One region of the Lysinibacillus sp. 10T31 genome, then DNA from elsewhere that is predicted to be linked to it. Evidence: riboswitches for the same ligand, from Rfam matches in the RefSeq annotation. Region 1 holds a riboswitch; each other region holds the start of a gene.

Region 1 (6,764 bases):
AAGTGAAGCACGTGTAGGTGACCTAGTATTCTTCAGCTATGGTTCAGGCATAGCGCATGTAGGTATTTACTTAGGAAACAACACGATGATCGATGCTCAAAATAATGGTGTTGTCATTGAATCACTTGATTGGTGGAATCAATATTTAGTAGGCTTCGGTCGTATTCAATAAGCCTTACTATTATATAGACGGTTTAAATAGCAAAAAGGTTATCTTTGTAAAAGAAATTACAAAGATGACCTTTTTTATTATTTGACGGTATTTAAGATTCTGCGAGTAAACCAATCATACAACCGGATATTAGTTATCCATTAATTTAGGCTCGACTACTCAATGAATAATGAGTAAAATAACATCTGTGATGAATAAATTTACATAAGTAGATATATTTACTACGATATTCCCAGTTACTAGAATGAAAATAGAGCCGATGAAAAGTATAGCATCAATTATCCATATAATAATTGTCATCGTTATGGTGTGTTTTTGGGGGCAAACTCCAATCATAAAGCTAACACGTAAAATTTTTCTTTAATAGCCGAAAGAAATGTTTCCTTGCATATTGATCCTCATTTCTGATAATTTTGAAATATAACAGAAAATAATTACTGAAAGAAGTTAAAATCATTTGTGACTTTAGTTTCGCAGTAGTAAAGTAACAAATGATAGAAATTAACACAATACTTACAAGTTTGCCATTTTTGCGTTCTGAAACAATAAAGGTAGGGATGAATCATGGAAAAAGAGATTTTACAACTTTTTAGTAATTTAACAGAGCATGACCGTGATATTCAATACAAATCATACGAAGAATTAATGAAAATTATGCAGGAACCAGTTGATTGGACATATTCAGTTTGGGAACAACTTGTTCAGGCTCTTACATACAAAAATGGGCATGTGCGTGCAAGTGCTGCACAATTTTTATGCGCATTGGCAGCAAAAAGCGACCCTGAAGAAAGGGTATTAGAGGACTTTTTAAAGATTTGGGCAGTAACGTATGATGAAAGAACAGAAACTGCGAGGCATACTTTGCAGGCGATTTGGAGAATAGGTTTAGCAGGGCAGGTACAAAGAGATTTAGTCGTGTCATATTTGGCGAAAAGATTTCAAATATGCTTAGACGAAAAGCACCCGTCATTGATACGCTATGATATTATTGTATCTTTTAAAAAGCTATTTGATGCAACGAAAGACCCGAAACTACTAGAGATTGCACAGCGTTTAATTGAAGAAGAAAAAGATGTTAAATACAAAAAGAAATATAAGAATGCCATCCGTTAAAAGTTATAAAATAGCTGTTTTTTGCGCAATTTCTTTCGTTGAGAGATAGCTTTTATAACTTCAATCTATGAAGTATAACAAATACCTGCACGAGCATGAGAAATATCGTGGGGGCAATGAAACCACCCGCGTGCATAAGGTAATACCTGCATGATTTTTATCCATCGTATTTGTTTATTCTAATTCCACAGCTATTTTTTCCTATTAATCTATGTTAAACTGCTTTACAAGTGAATAATTCTTGCAGAATAAGGGTGCTGAACTATAGCATATCGGGAATTCGGTGGAAAACCGAAGCTGTTTCCGCAACTGTAAGTACAGGAATCATAAAGATATACCACTGTCGAATTTATCTGATGGGAAGGTTTTTATGACCCACAACTTGATTGAATGTAGTGAACTGTACAAGCCAGGAGACCGACCTTTGTTTGAACGTATGATAACTCTTCGGAAGCTAGGAGAATATGCGGCAATTACATAGGCTATGTCGTGTCTATTCGACACTATTTATGTTATTTTCGTTGTTTCCTTAGGAGTGGGAACAACGTTTTTTTATGTACACTTATCTTTCACCTAATGAAATCCTAAAAAAGGTGTGAATAAAGTAAGGATTTTTCACGAAGGAAAGCGGGGACTTAGATTTGAAAAAAGATGCGCGTTATTCTTGTTATCCATTTATGCGTGAAAAGGCATCAACGGTAGATTTTGAAATTCGAACGGATAGCCTTTCAACACATATTGGCGTCGCCTTGGCGGCGGTGAAAAAGGAAACGGTAGAGGTAGTAGAAGTTGATTTACTAGCTATTTTGCCAATGGCTTACCATGTAAATGGCTCAGTCCGAGGTAAATTAGCGGTGACCGAAGATGATTTGGCTTGGCTAAGTGATCGTTATGATTTTTATGTAAGTCATGTTAGGGAGGAAATACAAAACTTTGTATTACCTCAAGGAACAGAGGCTGCTACTGCATTACATTTATGCCGTAGTGAGGCGAAAAAATCATATCGTGTTTTGCACAAAGTATCTGAAGAACGGGAAGTACCTGCTATTCTCTTTGATTATTTAGGATTACTAGCCAATGTTTTTTTTGTAATGGCTGTCTTTATGAATCAGCATGCTGGTATTGCTGAAATACCGTTTATTAGTAAGTCATACCCGATGAAAAAGAAAAAGGAGAATCGATAAAATGAAGAAAATGTTTAAGCTACAATGGCTTTCTGTGTTGATGCTGGCACTTGTTTTAGTTGGCTGTGGCGCGAAAGAAGATACTAATAAAGAGACTATTTCTAAAGAAGATCAACAAGTTGAAAAAACTAGCTATAAAGTTAAGGATGACCGAGGCGTAGAAGTAGCGTTTGATGCAGTACCTAAAACTATTGTTTCATTACAACCAAGTAATACAGAAATTTTATTTGCTCTAGGTGTAGGTGATAAAATCGTTGGTGCGACTGAGTTTGATACGTATCCAGAAGAAGCGCAAAAAATTGAGCGTGTTTCTAATTCTACAACATTCAATAGCGAGCGTATTTTAGCGTTAAAGCCAGATGTTGTTATTGCCTATACAACTGGTGGCGATGAAGAAAACTTAAATGCCTTAAAAGGTCTCGAAGATGCAGGTATTAAAGTGTTTGCCATTCAATCGGCAAAAACATTTGATGATGTGTACGGGGATATCCAACAAATCGCAACAGTTATGGGAATCAAAGATAAAGGCGACAAGTTAAATGATGATATTAAGGGTAAAATTGCAGAAGTCCAAGCAAAAGTTAAAGATGTGAAAGAACCAAAAAATATCTATTTAGAAATTAGTCCGAAGCCAGACATATATACACCTGGTTCTGGTACATTCCAACAAGAGATTTTAGATGCTGCAAAAGTGAACAACGTTTTTGCTGACCTTCAAAGCTGGGCAAAGGTATCTGAGGAAGATGTCATTGCGAAAAACCCTGATATCATTTTAACAACAGTAAACTATACGGAAAACCCAGCGGCAGAAATCCTTTCTCGTGATGGATGGAATTCAATCACTGCCATTCAAAATAAAGCGGTTTACTATATAGATACTGATATTTCAAATCGTCCGGGTCCACGTATTGGCGAAGCTGTTGAGTTAATAGCAAAAGCAGCATACCCTGAGTTATTTAAATAGTCTATATTGAAAAGAGTATTTTGGAGCTGTCCTTTATGGGCAGCTTTTTTGATGGGTGATTACGCTGGTAGAAAGCGCATTACTAGGAAGATTCCTAGACACCGCTCCGTTTGGAAGGAAAAGTGATCGGGTAAGGTGGATAACTGCTCCGCTTTGAAGAAAAGTGATCAGGTAGAGTGGATAACTGCTCCGCTTTGAAGAAAAAGTGATCAGGTAGAGTGGATAACTGCTCCGGTTTGGAGAAAAAGTGATCAGGTAGAGTGGATAACTGCTCCGCTTTAATGAAAAAGTGATCGGGTAAGGTGGATAACTGCTCCGCTTTGAAGAAAAAGTGATCGGGTAGAGTGGATAACTGCTCCGCTTTGAAGAAAAAGTGATCGGGTAGAGTGGATAACTGCTCCGCTTTGGAGAAAAAGTGATCGGGTAAGGTGGATAACCGCTCAGCTTTGATGAAGAAGTGATCAGGTAACACGGCCACCTCCTCCGCTTCGATAAAGAAGCGCTCAAATAAATCACCTCATCGCTTTAAGTAGCGTATGACATTTCCTAGTGCGAAAATTGGTATTATATCGAATTGTTCTATAAAATAGAGATAAGAATGCTTGCTATCAGAGAGAGGTGCAGTGAGTGAAACGGTTTGATATGAAGATTGTTCCGTTTGAAGCAGTTTATAATTTTCGTGATATGGGTGGTTACAAGTCGAGAGATGGACGCGCTGTTAAGAATGGTTTGATATATCGTTCAGCAGCACTTGGTAAAATGACGAAAGCGGATAAAGAGCTATTTGAAACGTTAGGTGTGAAAACAATTTTTGATTATCGAGACAACCATGAGGCTCAAAATAATCCTAATCCGGTATTTTCATATGCCAAGTATATTCAAATGCCAGCAAAGGGAAATCATGCTTTTGAGATGCCTACAAACACTGGTGGGAAAGATTTTTATAAGGTTGTAAGTCCAGAGATGTTCCGAGAATTTTATGCACAAATGCCTTTTAATAATGACTCGTTTAAAAAGTTAATAGCAACGATTCAACATCCTAAAAATTTAGGGCTTGTTCATCATTGTGCGGTCGGGAAAGATCGAACAGGTATTGGCAGCGCACTTATTTTACTTGCTTTAGATGTACCTGAGGAAACGATAATGGAGGACTATTTAGATACAAATGTACATCTAAGTCCCTTAGTAGAACGAATGGCTCAGACAATTCAGCATGATTATAGCGATCGAGAATTACAGCAATTTTACGCCTTGATGTCTGCTCGTGAGGACTATTTACAAGCAGCATTTAATGCGATGGATAACCGATATGGCTCTAAGACCGCTTTTTTAGAGCAAGAGTTTGGCTTAACAGCAGAAAAACGAAAGCAATTGCAGGACTATTGCTTAATATAATAAGAAACCCTTTCACATAAAGTCGTGAGAGGGATTTTTTACGTATTGTACTAGCTTTACAATGTTTCATAATAAAAACTCTTTACACCCTAATAATCTATGATACGATACTATATATTTTAATCCCGCGGTAATGGGCGGTAATTTATTTGTACCGAAAGCGAAGCGTATAGGAGAAGTTGAAATTGTCAGACACATTAAAAGAAAGTGATATAAAAGAGACGGATAAGTTAAGTTTGTTCCATTTAACGTGGCCGATCTTTTTAGAAGTATTTTTATTTATGTTAATGGGACTAGCAGATACTTTTATGCTCAGTGCTTTATCAGATAATGCAGTATCAGGGGTTGGTGCAGCCAATCAGTATATTCATATTGCAATTTTAATACTTGAGGTAGTTGGTAATGGTGCTTCCATTGTTGTATCTCAATACTTAGGTTCAAGGCGCTTTTTTGAAGCTGCGAAAATTTCCGCTTTAGCAGTAACGATGAATTTGGTCGTTGGACTAATGATGAGTGTCTTATTTTTCTTCTTTTCGAGTCATTTAATGACCATGATGAACTTGCAGGGAGAAGTGCTTAAGTATGCACAAAGCTATTTAGTAATCATAGGAAGTTTTATTTTTTTACAGGCAATTATAAATGCGTTAGCAGCGATTATCCGTGTACATGGATGGACAAAGCAAACGATGTATGTATCACTAGGTATGAATGTGCTACACGTTGTATTAAACTACGGTTTAATCTTTGGTAACCTAGGATTACCGGAGTTAGGTGTAAAAGGAGCGGCTATTTCCTCAGTTGTAAGTCGGGGATTAGCAGTTCTTGTGTTTTTCTGGCTGTTGTATCAAGTCATGGAAGTAAGAGTAAAGCTAGAGTATTATTTCGAGTTTTCAAAGGAATATGTTCGAAAAATATTAAATATAGGCTTACCGTCAGCATTTGAGCAGGTGCTTTATCAGTTCTGTCAGATTGTCTTCCTTTATTATGCAACGTATTTAGGCTCAGAGACACTTGCTGCAAGACAATATGCTATGAATATTTCGATGTTTACGTATTTATTTGCGATTGCAATCGGGACGGGCACAGCTATAATTATTGGACGAAATGTCGGTGCTGGTAAAAAAGATCAAGCTTATCATCAGCTTTGGATAAGTGTACGAGCAGCTTTTGCCTTTACGATAACTATGGTTGTAGTTGTGACGATATTCCGTAAGCAGCTTATGCACGTTTTCACTGATAATCCAGAGGTCATAGCCATAGGTGCTTCTGTCCTAGCATTAAGCATTCTACTTGAAACAGGGCGTACAATGAATATTGTAGTTATTAACTCATTGCGTGCCTCAGGGGATGCAAGATTCCCGGTGAAAATCGGTTTCTTATCAATGGTATGTATGAGCCTCCCACTAGGTTACTTGTTTGTCTTCGTTTTAGATTGGGGATTAGTAGGTATTTGGCTAGCGATTTCGGCAGATGAATGGATGCGAGCTATTATCGTATACTTTAGATGGAGAAGTCGTAAGTGGGAGCGTTTCGCACTTGTTTCACCTACAGAACAGAAGGAGGCAAATTAATGGGAGCACTTTCTAAAAGAGCTGCAGGGGCAGCCTTAATGGATAAAAATATGACACTTTTTGCTTGTCCAATTTGTCAGGAGTCAATGGTTATATTTGAGCAGGGTAGATTAGTATGTTCCTCAAATCATTCTTTTGATATTGCCAAACAGGGCTACGTCAATATGCTGACACACGGTGCGGTTTCTAAGTACAGTAAAGATCTCTTTGAATCTAGAAAAGCGGTTATTGATAGTGGCATCTATGATTTAGTAGAAGATAAAATCGGAGAGCTAATTGCTAAAGCAGAAACCGTGCTCGATACAGGGTGTGGTGAGGGTTCACATTTAGCCCGTATTATGGAGGATAAAAGAGGTAACAGTATT
Region 2 (6,764 bases), on a different contig from region 1:
GCACTTCTCGTAGCATTTGCACCAACGGAGCAAACTTTTTGGTCGTATCAAACACTGCATGATAAAATGTTTTCTTTAACATTTACAAGAAAGGCTTGGGAGGAGGGAGCGCGATGCATGTCTTTATCGGAGGAGCCTATAGTGGAAAAACCGACTATGTCATGAAATTGCTTGCAGGTCAAAAAGTTGAGCTAGTAGATGGCGATTTACATGATAGCACTTCTACCTGCGATGTATTAGTTATTAAAAACTTAGAGAAGTGGCTCGTAACACAAGATCTTGAGGATGATGAACCCCTTGTTAGAACCATTTTGACAAGACTAAAGACTCTGGAAGAAAATTGTGCTGTCTATATTATAGTGACCGATATGGGACGTGGAGTTGTGCCTCTGGAAAAACAGTCACGATTATTGCGTGATACATGTGGGCGTTTGTATCAAGCATTATTTGCTGAAGCCGAACAAGTCGTACGCATTTGGTACGGTATCGGGGAACAAATAAAATGATATAGTTTTAAAAAAATTTTATTAGGCTTTTCATTTTGGGGATAAGATTTCCAAGGACGTATGCTTTGTAAATAAGTTGATTGGAGTGGAGGTTGGGCGACTCCTTGGGGATTAGCGATAGAGGAACGAAGGCTAAGTGCATCACATCCTGTGATAACGCCTTCGTGACCAACATCGTGTTGGCCCGAGACCCTGCAGCGCAGCGGATGTTTTCTGTGCGAAAGCGAAGCGGCAGCAACAAAAGCGGCTCATCGGACGCCCCCAGGAAAGCGCCCAACCGGAACGGAAATCAACCCCACGCTATTATAAAAAAATTTAAAGGAAAGAGGAAATGGAATGGATCGACAAAGATTGATGAAATTGACGCTCACGGCCATGGTAGCGGCAATTTGTGCAGTGGGTGCAGTCATTAAAGTTCCAACATTTATTACAACTGCAGCGCTTGACTCTGCACCCGCATTTTTGAGCGTTGTCTTTTTATCTCCAGTATTAGCTGGGGTTGCGGGAGTCATTGGGCATTTTATCTCAGCCTTAACTACTGGCTTCCCACTTGGACCGCTACATATTATTATCGCGGTTGAAATGTTTATTGTTGTATGGGTCTTTGGGGTTATGCATAAAAAAGGAATGCATTTCTGGAAATGGCCTGTGGCACTTGTTTTAAATGGTGTTGTAGCACCTATACCATTTTACTTTATCATTAGCCCAGCATTTTACTGGACGTCACTGACTAGTCTTCCGTTGGCAACACTTATAAATTTAGTAATCGTTGCGATTGCGATGCCAATTCTGTCGAAGGTGTTTGTGCGTAAGGAAGGTCGAGTACATTGAGAAATGCTATAAAAATAGGTGAGCTCATTGCTACAACAGATAATGCCGCAGCAATTGGTGAAAAACCACAAGATGTTGTGTCTGCTTCAGACAAGCTAACGGCATACTTAACTGCGCGTGTTACTTTTTTAGAGCAGCTTGCTGCAAATGCGTTACCAAGCCATATTTTACTCGCTAATTTTTCAGGAGATGCAGCGTGGTCGCGTTATGTTGCAGGCATTCAGCAGGTTTTTGATGAGGTTGGCCATAATTGTCCGCCAATAGACGGTAGCACAGAGTCCAATATGCCGACTTTACAATCAGGATTGTCTATTACGATGCTTGGTGAGCAGCAAAAACGCACAGCAACTAAGCATGAACAGCTTAGCTGGTACACTTATGGACTACCGCTTGTAGGCAATGAAGTCCTTGCGCAGCCTGATAATGTCGCACAGTTGCAACCTATTTTTCAGGCGTGGAAAGAGGGAATCGTGCAGCAAGTATGGCCAGTTGGATCAAAAGGTCTACAAGCCGAATTTACTCGGCTTTTTGGCGAGCAACAGGTCGAAAGTTCGTTAGATGTTGAGAAATCAGCTGGTCCATGTGCAGTAGTTTTGCTAGGAATACAGCCTGAAAAAGAGCAGCTAGCACAAAAAAAATTTCCTAGAAATTTTGAAAAACTACGTAAAACTGCATTGTAATTGGGCTTGCTTCGAGAAAATGTAGCACTTTATAACGTGCAAGGGGCAAAACGCCTATTGCATCAATAAACACAATATGTTAGATTTGTTTAGGAGTTAAACACAATATATAGTATTTTGGACGAGCGGTACCAATATGGTTTAAAAGGGAATTCGGAAAAAGAGTCATCTTAAGCCGAAGCTGTCCCCGCAACTGTAAGTGCTGACAAATGATGAGTAGGCCACTGTGAAAAACGGGAAGGTTATCATTTGGAGGAAGCATGAGCCAGGAGACCTGCCGATATGTTCAAGACAGCAACACATTCTTCGGGGATTGAGAAGTGGAGGCGAGAGATTTGTTCACTTCTTTGTGTGCATGTCCTTCATTTCCATTTCCGATTTTACTGCGATCACGTAACCGATAGATGTTGCGTGATCGCTTTTTGTGTTGTCTGGAGATAGAAAGGGAGAGAATGAGAACATGACAATTCAAATCGAACAGCAAATTGCTAAGCTCAAGAAAAGTTACACGGAGGATGAACTCGAAAGTTTTGTAAGATTATCGGATCGATGGCTACGAAAAAACGATAATGCCACATTTGAAGCATGGGCAGATGCGATGGTTTTACAAACGCTTAGCTTAATTGATGAGGAGGAGCCTTACTGGACATTTGTCGCAGCTCAAATTTATTTAGAAAAACTATATGATCAATTTGCAATGCGCCGTGGAGTTTCAGTAAAGGATGTTTATAAGGTTTTCCCAGAACAATTAGCACACTATACAGAAGCTGGTTTGTATCATGAAAGTTTAACAACAAAATATAGTGAGCAGGAGCTTCAGGAACTTGCTTCTTATTTAGATCCAAGTCGAGATGAGTTGTTTACGTATATTGGCTTAAAAACATTGATGGACCGCTATGTAGTCCGTGATTACACGAAAACACCAGTGGAACTACCACAGGAACGATGGATGGTCATTGCAATGACCCTGATGCAGGATGAAACAGAAAATCGTTTAGAAAAAGTCCGTGAATCTTACTGGGCGATGAGTAATTTATATATGACTGTTGCTACACCAACATTATCAAATGCAGGTAAAACACATGGTCAGCTATCAAGTTGCTTTATCGATACAGTAGATGATAGTTTACAAAGTATTTATGACACGAATACAGATGTCGCAACTTTATCGAAGTACGGCGGTGGTATTGGTGTTTATATGGGGAAAATTCGTAGCCGAGGCTCATCTATTAAAGGTTTTAAAGGTGCATCAAGTGGCGTTTTACCATGGATTAAACAGCTTAACAATACGGCGGTTTCAGTCGATCAGCTTGGGCAACGACAAGGAGCTATTGCTGTCTATCTAGATGTTTGGCATAAAGACATCTTTACGTTTTTAGATTTACGCTTAAACAATGGGGATGAGCGTCTGCGTGCCCATGATATTTTCACAGGGCTGTGCCTACCAGATTTATTTATGGAAACTGTTGAGGCACGTGGGGATTGGCATTTATTTGACCCACATGAAGTACGAGAGGTTATGGGATTCTCACTAGAGGATTTCTACGATGAGAAAAAGGGTGATGGCTCTTTCCGTACTAAATATGCGGAATGTATCGCGAATCCATTGTTAAGTCGTGAAGTCGTACCAGCTATTGATATTATGAAGCGTATTATGCGCTCACAGCTTGAAACAGGCGTACCGTTTATGTTCTATCGAGATGAAGTCAATCGCATGAATCCGAATAAGCATGAAGGAATGGTTTACAGCTCGAACCTGTGCACAGAGATATTCCAAAATATGTCAGCTACTGAGTTCGAATCTATTACCTTAGAGGATGATGTCATCGTAACACGTCGCAAACCTGGAGATTTCGTTGTATGTAACTTATCATCTATTAATTTAGGTAGAGCTGTACCGGCTGGTGTTCTAGAACGATTGATCCCAGTTCAAGTACGTATGCTAGATAACGTTATTGCTCTAAATACAATTCCAGTAAAACAAGCAGAGCGTACGAACCTACGCTACCGTGGTATTGGGCTTGGCACATTTGGCTGGCACCATTTATTAGCTTTGAAAGAAATTCAATGGGAGTCTGAGGAAGCAGTAGAATTTGCGGACAAGCTCTATGAAGAAATTGCTTATTTAACGATTCGTGCTTCTAACGATTTGGCATGTGAAAAAGGAGCATACCCATTATTTGAAGGCTCAGATTGGCATACTGGTGCGTATTTTGACAAACGTGGCTACGACAGCAATAAATGGAATGCGTTACGCGCCGCGGTTGCTGAGAAAGGTATGCGTAACGGCTATGTAATGGCAGTTGCACCGAACTCATCAACATCCATTTTAGCGGGCAGTACGGCTACGATTGATCCAATCTTCCAAAAGAGTTATTCAGAAGAGAAGAAGGATTACAAAATTCCAGTAACAGTACCTGATTTATCACCTGTGACGACTTGGTATTATAAATCTGCTTATTTCATCGATCAAAATTGGACAATCAAGCAAAATGCTGCACGAGCACGTCATATCGACCAAGGCATTTCACTTAATTTATACGTTCAAAATACGATTAAGGCGAAAGATTTACTAGCATTGCATATGAATGCATGGGCGAGCGGTGTGAAAACGACTTATTATGTGCGCTCAACGTCTGTAGAATTGCTAGAATGTGAGTCTTGCGCGAGCTAGGAGGAAGTAACAATGACAACTATTACAAAACGACAAATTATGGATAAGGATGCACCGAACCGTTCAACAGGGATTGTCAACGGACGTTCTTCTAACATTTTAAACTGGGATGATGTGCGTTTTAGCTGGGCATATCCTAAGTATAAAAAAATGCTAGGTAACTTCTGGACACCATTTGAGATTAATATGAGCAATGATGTGAAGCAGTTTCCTGGACTATCAGCGGATGAACAGGAATCCTTTTTAAAGATAATTGGCTTGCTTGCACTATTAGACAGTGTGCAAACAGATTTTGCGGGGAAAGTAGCTGATTATTTAACGGACTCAAGCTTAAATGCGTTAATGATTATTTTAGCGCAACAAGAGGTTATCCATAATCACTCTTATTCCTACGTGCTATCAAGTATTGTCAACAAAGACGAGCAGGATCGTACGTTTGACTATTGGCGTACAGAGCCAGTGCTAGAGCGACGTAATGATTTCGTTATTAAGGGCTACCAAGCATTTTCAGAGGAGCCAACTGTTGAAAATATGCTAGAAGCGATTGTCTATGATGTGATTTTAGAAGGTTTATTCTTCTATTCTGGCTTCGCGTTCTTCTATCATTTAGCACGCAATCAAAAAATGGTGGCCACGTCAACGATGATTAATTATATTAATCGCGATGAGCAGCTACATGTCGATTTATTTGTGAAGATTTATCAGGAGCTATTAGAGGAATATCCTGAATACGATACACCTGAACGAGCAGCTCGTGTACAAGAAATCTTCCGTGAAGCCGTGCAGCTAGAAATCGATTGGGCCAATGAAGTAATTGGCGATAAAGTTGAAGGCCTCGATGTCGAAGATGTCCATGATTATGTACATTTCTATGCAAACGTACGCTGTAATCAGCTTGGCGTGGAGCGTCCATTTGAAGGCTATCGCAAAAATCCATTGAAGTGGGTTAAAGCGTATGAGGATGTTGACTTAGGAAAAACAGATTTCTTCGAGCAGCGTTCTCGCCAATATGTAAAGGTTAATGTAGAAGATAACGGCTTTGATGATTTGTAATACCAAGTCCACCTCCATGTTGAAAAAACATGGAGGTGGATTTTTTTGTGAGAATAGGGGGGACGCTTAAGTAAAAGAAGAAAATTTCTCGGATCAACAAACGGGTTTCCTTTAGGAGACAAAAGTATTTAAATCTCACGAATTTAAAAAAGAGAGCGAAAGAAATCTGTGCTCTTTTTAGCTGTTATTATTTAACCGGCGTCATTGAGAAATAAGCTATATACCCCAAAATCGCAAGAATTTGTAAAATAATCCCTACTATACTACAAATTAAACCTGCAGTTGCTAATCCTCTACCATTTGCATTGGTTGTATTAATTTCTTTTACAGCTTTACTTGAAAATATTATTCCGCTGATGCCTAAGATCAAGCCAATAAAAGGTATTAACATTGAAAGAATTCCAAGCGTTAAAGAAATTACAGAATTATTGTTTGTTTGATTTTTTTCAGACATTCGCTAGCCGCCCTCATTTGAGAATTTAACTATTTTTTATTTTTCGTTAATATTATCGTACTAAACTATTTCGCACTAAAAATCGATCATTAAATGTTATCGGAACGCCTTTCCCGTCCTTTTCAGCATGAATGTGTAAATGTGGTTCACTTGTATTTCCGGAGTTTCCTACTTTTCCAAGTATTTGACCCGTTGTTACTTTATCACCTTGTGCCACGACTATGCTGCCTTTTTGCATATGGGCTAATACAACGGTAGCATCATAGTTCTCACATGATAGGGTGACATGATTCCCCTTAGGATTTTCTGCATCAGATTTAGGAGGGGGGAGATCAGATAAATCATTTTGCATGTCGACTATTTTTCCATTACAAGGACTATATAAATTCTCTTCGAATATTTTATACTTATCCAATTCTTCTGGATATAGTCCACTTGCCCGGGTTCCAAACGTATTTAATTCTAAAATGTCTAAAGCATATTTTTGACCTGGATGGTCTTGATGGTAGTTCATTAACACCTGATTGCCACCCTGTCCGACATAATAGGTGCCATTCTTAAGTGGG
Region 3 (6,764 bases), on a different contig from region 1:
AGCCAAGATTCAGAGGCCCAAATGCAATATCTTGCTTAACTGTGCCAGAAAAAAGCTGGTTGTCTGCATCCTGAAAAACAATGCCAACCTGTTGACGCAATTCTTTTAATGCTTTTCTACTATAGTTAAGTTCTTTGCCACAAAAGGATATACTTCCAGCAGTAGGCTTCAAAATACCATTTAAATGCTGAAATAACGTTGATTTACCAGCCCCATTATGACCAAGTAAAGCAATTTTCTTTCCCTTTGGAATCTGAAGTGTAATATCCGTTAAGGCATGAGTTCCATCTGCATAAGCGTAGGATAAATGTGTTAAATCAAAGTATAAGTCTGTCATTAGAAAAAACCTCCGTAAATGATAAGGAGTATAAAAATAGTAGTAATACCTAGCCAATTTTTCACGTTATAGGTAATATCCTCCTGCCAATAGACAGTTTCGCCACCGCGTGCTTCCATTGCATTGTTTAGTTCACGACTTCGTTGGAACATTTCGGCAAATAAAGCTGTAATCAGCATTGATACCGAGCGAAGCCACTGCATAGGGGAGCTGTACCCAAGGCGGGCCTGTTGGGCAAGATGAATTTTTTGCATACTTTCTAAAAAGATAAAAATAAAACGATACGTTAGTTCTACTAGCTCTACAAATAGAGTTGGAAGTCGCCATTGTCGTAGAACGTAGCAAATGGATTGGACTGATGTTGTGAGAATTAAAAAATACAAACAGCTAATGCTTCCAAGGACAATGAAAAAAAGCTGCTGAGCTGTTACTAGGCTTGCACTGCCGACAAAAATAGTCCAATTATGAAGAGAAAATGACCAAATGTTTGATGGAAGCTTGTTAGTTGCCGGCGCGATAGATATTAAAATGGATACAAAACTTGATAGTAAAAAAAATCCAGGTAGCAATAGTAATTTTGCATAATATCTTGTAGGAATTTTTGCGCCTAAAATGATAAAAGCACTCATCACAATAAATGTAATGAGTGAAATTCGTTCATCTCTCATGATAAGCGACAATATAAGCAGTCCAAGGGATAACGTCATTTTTTCTAGCGGATGAACAGACGCTAATTTATTCAAATAAGCATACTTATCAATGAGTAACATCGCTTAACCCTCTTTATGTTTGCCGCGCATTAAGCCGATGAAATAGCCGATAAATCCAGCTCCGATAGCAGCTTGTAGTGCGAATAATAAGCTTTCAATTTCACCACTTGGCGGCTCCCATAAGCTTTCAAACCATGGCTCGTAGCTAGCATCAATTTCACTAATTGCTGCTTCCGCTTCGCCATCAGCCCCTCCGAATTCTGCACCTTTTTGAATAAACAGGGGGACGATTGCTAGTAACACAACAATGGCTAAGAGCAGTAAGTTTTTTTTCATTTTAGTGAGCCTCCTTTGCTGAGAACACACGTAAAGCTTTTAATTCACTGACATTGTATTTTTTCAGGAAGTTCATAACGATCACTGTTAAAATTCCTTCACTAACAGCAAGAGGAATTTGCGTCAACGCAAAAATACCTGCAAACTTTGTGAATGAAGCCATAAAGCCTCCGACCTCAGAAGGGAAGGCAAGGGCTAATTGCACAGAAGTGACAATATAGGTTCCTAAGTCACCAAGCATTGCTGCTAAAAAGACAGCGATGGAAAATGATAGTCCTATTTTTTGTGAGCCCTTAAAAACATAGTAAGCGATAATAGGGCCCATAATTGCCATGGAAAAGGTGTTTGCCCCTAATGTTGTAAGCCCACCATGTGCTAAAAGTAAAGATTGGAATAATAATACGATTGTCCCGATAACACTCATCGCTAATGGTCCGAAAAGAACTGTTCCAAGCCCAACCCCAGTTGGATGCGAGCAACTCCCCGTTACAGAAGGGATTTTTAAGGCTGATAGTACAAAGGCAAAGGCACCCGATAGCCCTAATATCATTTTTGTTTCCGGATTTTCATCAATGGTTTTACGAATTGAACGTAATCCTAAAATAATAAAAGGAATCGATATGACCCACCAAAAAATCGCCCATTCAATTGGCAAAAAGCCCTCCATAATATGCATCGCAAATGCACGGTTTGGCACGAATAAAAATGCCAATAAGAAATAACTAAGCTTCCAACCTGAAAATTTCAAAAATCTCTCCTCCTCATTAAAATATTTCGAATTAGTATGCGAACTAAACAATTTCTGAATGAAAATAAAAAGCACTTTTCCGTTTTGGAAAAGTGCATAGCTAAAAAAGCAAATAAAATTCTAATCTGCTAAGCCGCACACCCATCCTCGTAGGTTGAAACGATCACATATTTTTCGGCAGGTCTCCTGGCTTTAGTTCAACGTTTTATAGGCCTTCCCATCCTTTGGACAGTGACATTATCTATAAAACTCCCTAGTACAGTGGCGGGACCGCGCCGGACTTGAACCGGCTTCCCTTTTAAGCGAAATGATGAACAATTCGCACCGAAAAAAGATGAAGTTGTGAGATTTCACGACAAAGTGTAACATGATTTTCCATATATATGCTATACTTTTTATGAAAAAATTTTTAATTGAGTCTCTATGTCGAAAATTCGGATAAATCTAAAATAAATGTCGCATTTCTCAAAAAAAATTAATAATAATGTCACAATTTTAGAAAGAAATGTTGAAATTTTAAAAAAATAAGCTATGATAGAAACAGTTTTCTATTACATTTAAATTCTTTCAGCAAATGTCTCCTACCTCTATAGATGGTGAGATGAATGCGAATTTAAGCTACTTTTCAGCGGGTATCCAAACATCCGCTGAAAGAACTTTAAGCCTCCGGCGGATGTCACGGAATTATGCCGAGGCATAATTGATATAAAAAAATTCATATAAAACATATCCATAAGTGCTTGAATATTTTCAAGATAATAGGGAAATCGGTGAAAGTCCGATACAGCCCCCGCTACTGTAATAGCTGATGAAATCGCAGATGCCACTAGTGAAAACTAGGAAGGCGCGAAAGTAAAAGGAAGCTTAAGTCAGGAAACCTGCTTATGTGATGATGCATGCAAACTTTTCGGAGGGAGAAGTTGAAGCGAGAGCGAGTACCCGTATATATTCGTTTTTATTTGGCTTCTACTAAACCTTTACTCTTCGACTAGAGTAAAGGTTTTTCTTTTTCCTAAAAGCAAATGAGGGGAGAACAACTATGACAACTTGGAATTTAGAGGGGATGAAAACACATCTTTTTATTTGCAATGGTAGTAGCTGTATGAAAAAAGATGCTGAGGACATTACGCAGGCAATCCGTGATGAAATACAGTTGCTAGCGCTTGATAAGGAAATACATACGACAAGGACCCGCTGTAATGGCAGGTGTAAGGATGCTTGTGTTGTCATTGCTTATCCTCAGGGGAATTGGTACCGTGTGCCGACGATGGAGCATGCGAGAGCACTCGTACAAGATTTAAATCATGAAGCGTTACATAATGAGCATGTTTTTACATTGCGTGAAGGTTCGTTGCAGCGTACAGCGCAAACAACAGCCATTAAAGGCATTGAAAAGGTGAAAGAGGGGTAACAAAATGGCTCAAAAAGGTAAGATTTTCGTAGTTGGCTTTGGCCCTGGAGACTTTAAACATATTACGACTCGTGCTGTGGAGGCACTACAACAAAGTCATATGATTATAGGCTATAAAACTTATGTTGAACTGATTCAGGATTTAGTTAGTGCAAAGTCGATTATTAGTACTGGTATGACAGAGGAAGTTTCACGTGCACAAGAAGCGGTGCGTCAAGCAGAGGCTGGAAGTATCGTATCGGTCATTTCCAGTGGAGATGCCGGGGTTTATGGAATGGCTGGATTAGTGTATGAAGTATTAATCGAGCTAGGTTGGACAGAAGCAACTGGTATCGAGGTAGAAATTGTTCCAGGTATTTCAGCTATTAATTCATGTGCAAGTTTACTAGGTGCTCCCATTATGCATGACGCCTGTACCATTAGTTTAAGCGATCACCTAACACCTTGGAATTTAATTGCAAAACGAGTGGAAGCGGCAGCAATGGCGGATTTTGTTATTGCTCTTTATAACCCGAAAAGTGGACGTCGTACGAGACAAATTGTAGAGGCACAACGAATTTTATTGGAATATCGTTCTCCAGATACGCCGGTTGGACTTGTGAAAAGCGCGTATCGTGACCGTCAGGAAATTACGATGACTACTTTAGCAGAAATGCTTGAACATGATATCGGCATGTTAACAACGGTTATTATCGGGAATTCAACAACATTCTTCTACGACAATAAAATGATTACGCCACGTGGGTATCAGCGTAAATATACACTTGGTGAGGAAAAACAGCCGTTACGACCACATCAACGACTTAAGGAAGAAAATGAACCATGGGCGATGAATCAAGAAACAGGAGCGGCACGAAATGATTTTGCGACCGATCCTAATGCCAATCGTATTAAGCCCAGTTTAGCCATAACACCACAACCAAAGCCTAAAAAATCATCACTTGAAATGGCGACAGCTGCTCTTACTATGGTGAAGGGAACAAGCGCGGTGAAAGTAACGCCTAAGCGTATTCAACAAAAAATCGAATCTATTTTTGAATTAGCGGTTAGTCCTGGGGTTGCCAATAAGTTCTTTAGTCCTCAACAAATGATGACGTTAGCTGAGGTAGTTGGCGAAGAAGGAACGATGGAGTATACACCAGACCATCAAATTCATTTGAAAATTCCAACGTCTGAGCCTGAAACGATTACCGCAAAACTTCGGGAAGTTGGCTTTTTACTAGCACCACTTGGTGACGTATTATCGTTAAAGGCTTGTGACTTCTGTTATGGAGAAAAGTTTGATTCGATTCCATATGCTGAAGAGATTCAAGAAAAGCTTGGTGGTATGTCGTTACCGAAAACATTAAATATTGGCTTTAACGGCTGTGGTATGGCGTGTTATCGAGCGGTATTTGATGATATTGGCATTGTTTATCGTAAAAGTAAATTTGATGTTTTTATTGGTGCCAAGCCGGTTGGTCGTACAGCACATGCGGCCCAGCCAGTTGTTGAGGGGTTAGAGCCTGATCAGCTAATACCACTTATCACAGACATTATCGAAGAATATAAAGCCAATGCGCATCCAAATGAACGTTTGTTTAAATACTTCAAGCGTGTGAAAAAGATTCTACATTTTACGTATCAGGATATGTCTTCAAAAATAAAAGTTGAGCCCGCACCATGCGGCGACTAGTGAGGGGTAATGAGATGAAAGCAATTTTATTTGTCGGCCACGGGAGCCGTTTAGCAGCAGGGAATGACGAGGTACGCACGTTTATCGAGCAAATGACACCTCGTATTGATGATAGCTTTTTAGTAGAAACATGTTTTTTAGAGTTCGCTTCGCCAAACATTGAAGAAGGTATTACGAACTGTGTGAAGAAGGGTGCTACAGAGGTACATGTTATTCCGATTATTCTTCTTCATGCTGGACATTCCAAACTACATATTCCAGCAGAAATCGAACATGCGCGTGAGCATTATCCAGATATAACGTTCACATACGGTCAAACAATCGGTGTCCATGAAGAGATATTTGCTATTTTAGAAGACCGTTTAGCAGAAATTGGTTTTAGTGCTGAAGAAGAACATAAAGATACAGCCGTTTTATTAATTGCACGAGGCGGTAGTGATCCATCTGCAAATGGTGATTTTTATAAAATCACACGTTTGTTATGGGAAAAGCTCCCTGTTCAGTATGTGGAAAGCGCATTTATGGGTGTCACAGATCCACGTGTAGAAGAAGGAATAGAGCGCTGTGTGAAGCTTGGTGCCAAAAAAATCATTATGCTACCGTACTTTTTATTTACAGGTATCCTAATGGAGCGTATGAACGACATGTGCAAGCAATTTAACGAAAAATATGCTGACTGTGATCTTCAAATTGCCAACTATTTTGGCTATCATGAGCGTTTGCAAAATGTGTTATTAGAGCGTATTGAGCAAGCTGTGAATGGTACATCGACAGGTATGCAAGATTTAGAAAATTATCGTGCTTATGCGGCAGTGCATGGACCTGCGCATCATCATCACCATCATGACCACGACCATGGACATGACCACCACGACCATGATCACGACCACGACCATGATCACGACCATGACCATCATCACCACCATGAAGAGGAGCCGGTAAAATGATTTTCATGTTAGCAGGGACGAGCGATGCTAGGAATCTAGCACTTGAACTACAGTCAGCAGGTTATGCTGTGACGGCTACGGTCGTTACTGATTCAGCCGCTTCAAGCCTTGCAGAAGTCGGTCTACCTCATTTAATCGGTCGTTTAACGGCAGAGGAGATGGCGACGATTATCACTGAGCGAGGGTACCGTTTAGTTGTAGATGCCTCTCATCCATTTGCCGAAGAAGCTTCAAAAAATGCCATGGCGGCAGCAGAGCAAGCCAATGTTCCGTATATTCGCTATGAACGTGCTCATGAGCATTATGCCCATCCACTAATTACGGTTGTGAAGGATTATGAAGAGGCTGCCCATTTAGCAGCTGAAAAACGTGGTGTCATTATGTTAACTACGGGCAGTAAAACGCTGGCTACCTTTACAAAGGTATTACATGGCTTAGAAAATACGCGGGTGATTGCACGTATGCTTCCTCGACTCGATAATATGGAAAAATGTGAAGCACTTGGTGTGGCACAAAGAGATATTGTTGCCATACAGGGCCCTTTTTCTAAGGAATTAAACGAAGCACTGTTTCGTCAATATGATGTGACATTGATGATTA

The links. A riboswitch is a leader RNA that binds a small molecule or an ion and turns the genes downstream of it on or off. The one in region 1 is predicted to bind cobalamin.
Region 2: another riboswitch for cobalamin. It lies ahead of AC1DCY_RS10595 (ribonucleoside-diphosphate reductase subunit alpha); the one in region 1 lies ahead of AC1DCY_RS00585 (hypothetical protein).
Region 3: another riboswitch for cobalamin. It lies ahead of AC1DCY_RS03145 (energy-coupling factor ABC transporter permease); the one in region 1 lies ahead of AC1DCY_RS00585 (hypothetical protein).

What each region holds. Positions count from the first base shown of each region.
Region 1 covers NZ_JBFTHS010000001.1:108,840-115,603, reverse strand. The annotation lists gene AC1DCY_RS00595 (C40 family peptidase) at 1-172, shown strand, start outside; gene AC1DCY_RS00590 (hypothetical protein) at 737-1,285, shown strand; cobalamin riboswitch at 1,520-1,725, shown strand; gene AC1DCY_RS00585 (hypothetical protein) at 1,927-2,469, shown strand; gene AC1DCY_RS00580 (ABC transporter substrate-binding protein) at 2,471-3,433, shown strand; gene AC1DCY_RS00575 (hypothetical protein) at 3,528-3,905, opposite strand; gene AC1DCY_RS00570 (tyrosine-protein phosphatase) at 4,061-4,828, shown strand; gene AC1DCY_RS00565 (MATE family efflux transporter) at 5,014-6,399, shown strand; gene AC1DCY_RS00560 (putative RNA methyltransferase) at 6,399-6,764, shown strand, end outside.
Region 2 covers NZ_JBFTHS010000015.1:21,292-28,055, forward strand. The annotation lists gene AC1DCY_RS10575 (histidine phosphatase family protein) at 1-165, shown strand, start outside; gene AC1DCY_RS10580 (bifunctional adenosylcobinamide kinase/adenosylcobinamide-phosphate guanylyltransferase) at 114-506, shown strand; gene AC1DCY_RS10585 (ECF transporter S component) at 843-1,337, shown strand; gene AC1DCY_RS10590 (hypothetical protein) at 1,334-2,017, shown strand; cobalamin riboswitch at 2,127-2,314, shown strand; gene AC1DCY_RS10595 (ribonucleoside-diphosphate reductase subunit alpha) at 2,478-4,691, shown strand; gene AC1DCY_RS10600 (ribonucleotide-diphosphate reductase subunit beta) at 4,704-5,744, shown strand; gene AC1DCY_RS10605 (DUF4190 domain-containing protein) at 5,932-6,198, opposite strand; gene AC1DCY_RS10610 (M23 family metallopeptidase) at 6,251-6,764, opposite strand, start outside.
Region 3 covers NZ_JBFTHS010000003.1:145,440-152,203, reverse strand. The annotation lists gene AC1DCY_RS03160 (energy-coupling factor ABC transporter ATP-binding protein) at 1-337, opposite strand, end outside; gene cbiQ (cobalt ECF transporter T component CbiQ) at 337-1,107, opposite strand; gene AC1DCY_RS03150 (energy-coupling factor ABC transporter substrate-binding protein) at 1,111-1,383, opposite strand; gene AC1DCY_RS03145 (energy-coupling factor ABC transporter permease) at 1,385-2,131, opposite strand; cobalamin riboswitch at 2,291-2,475, opposite strand; cobalamin riboswitch at 2,850-3,031, shown strand; gene AC1DCY_RS03140 ((2Fe-2S) ferredoxin domain-containing protein) at 3,171-3,542, shown strand; gene cobJ (precorrin-3B C(17)-methyltransferase) at 3,547-5,217, shown strand; gene AC1DCY_RS03130 (sirohydrochlorin chelatase) at 5,232-6,164, shown strand; gene cobK (precorrin-6A reductase) at 6,161-6,764, shown strand, end outside.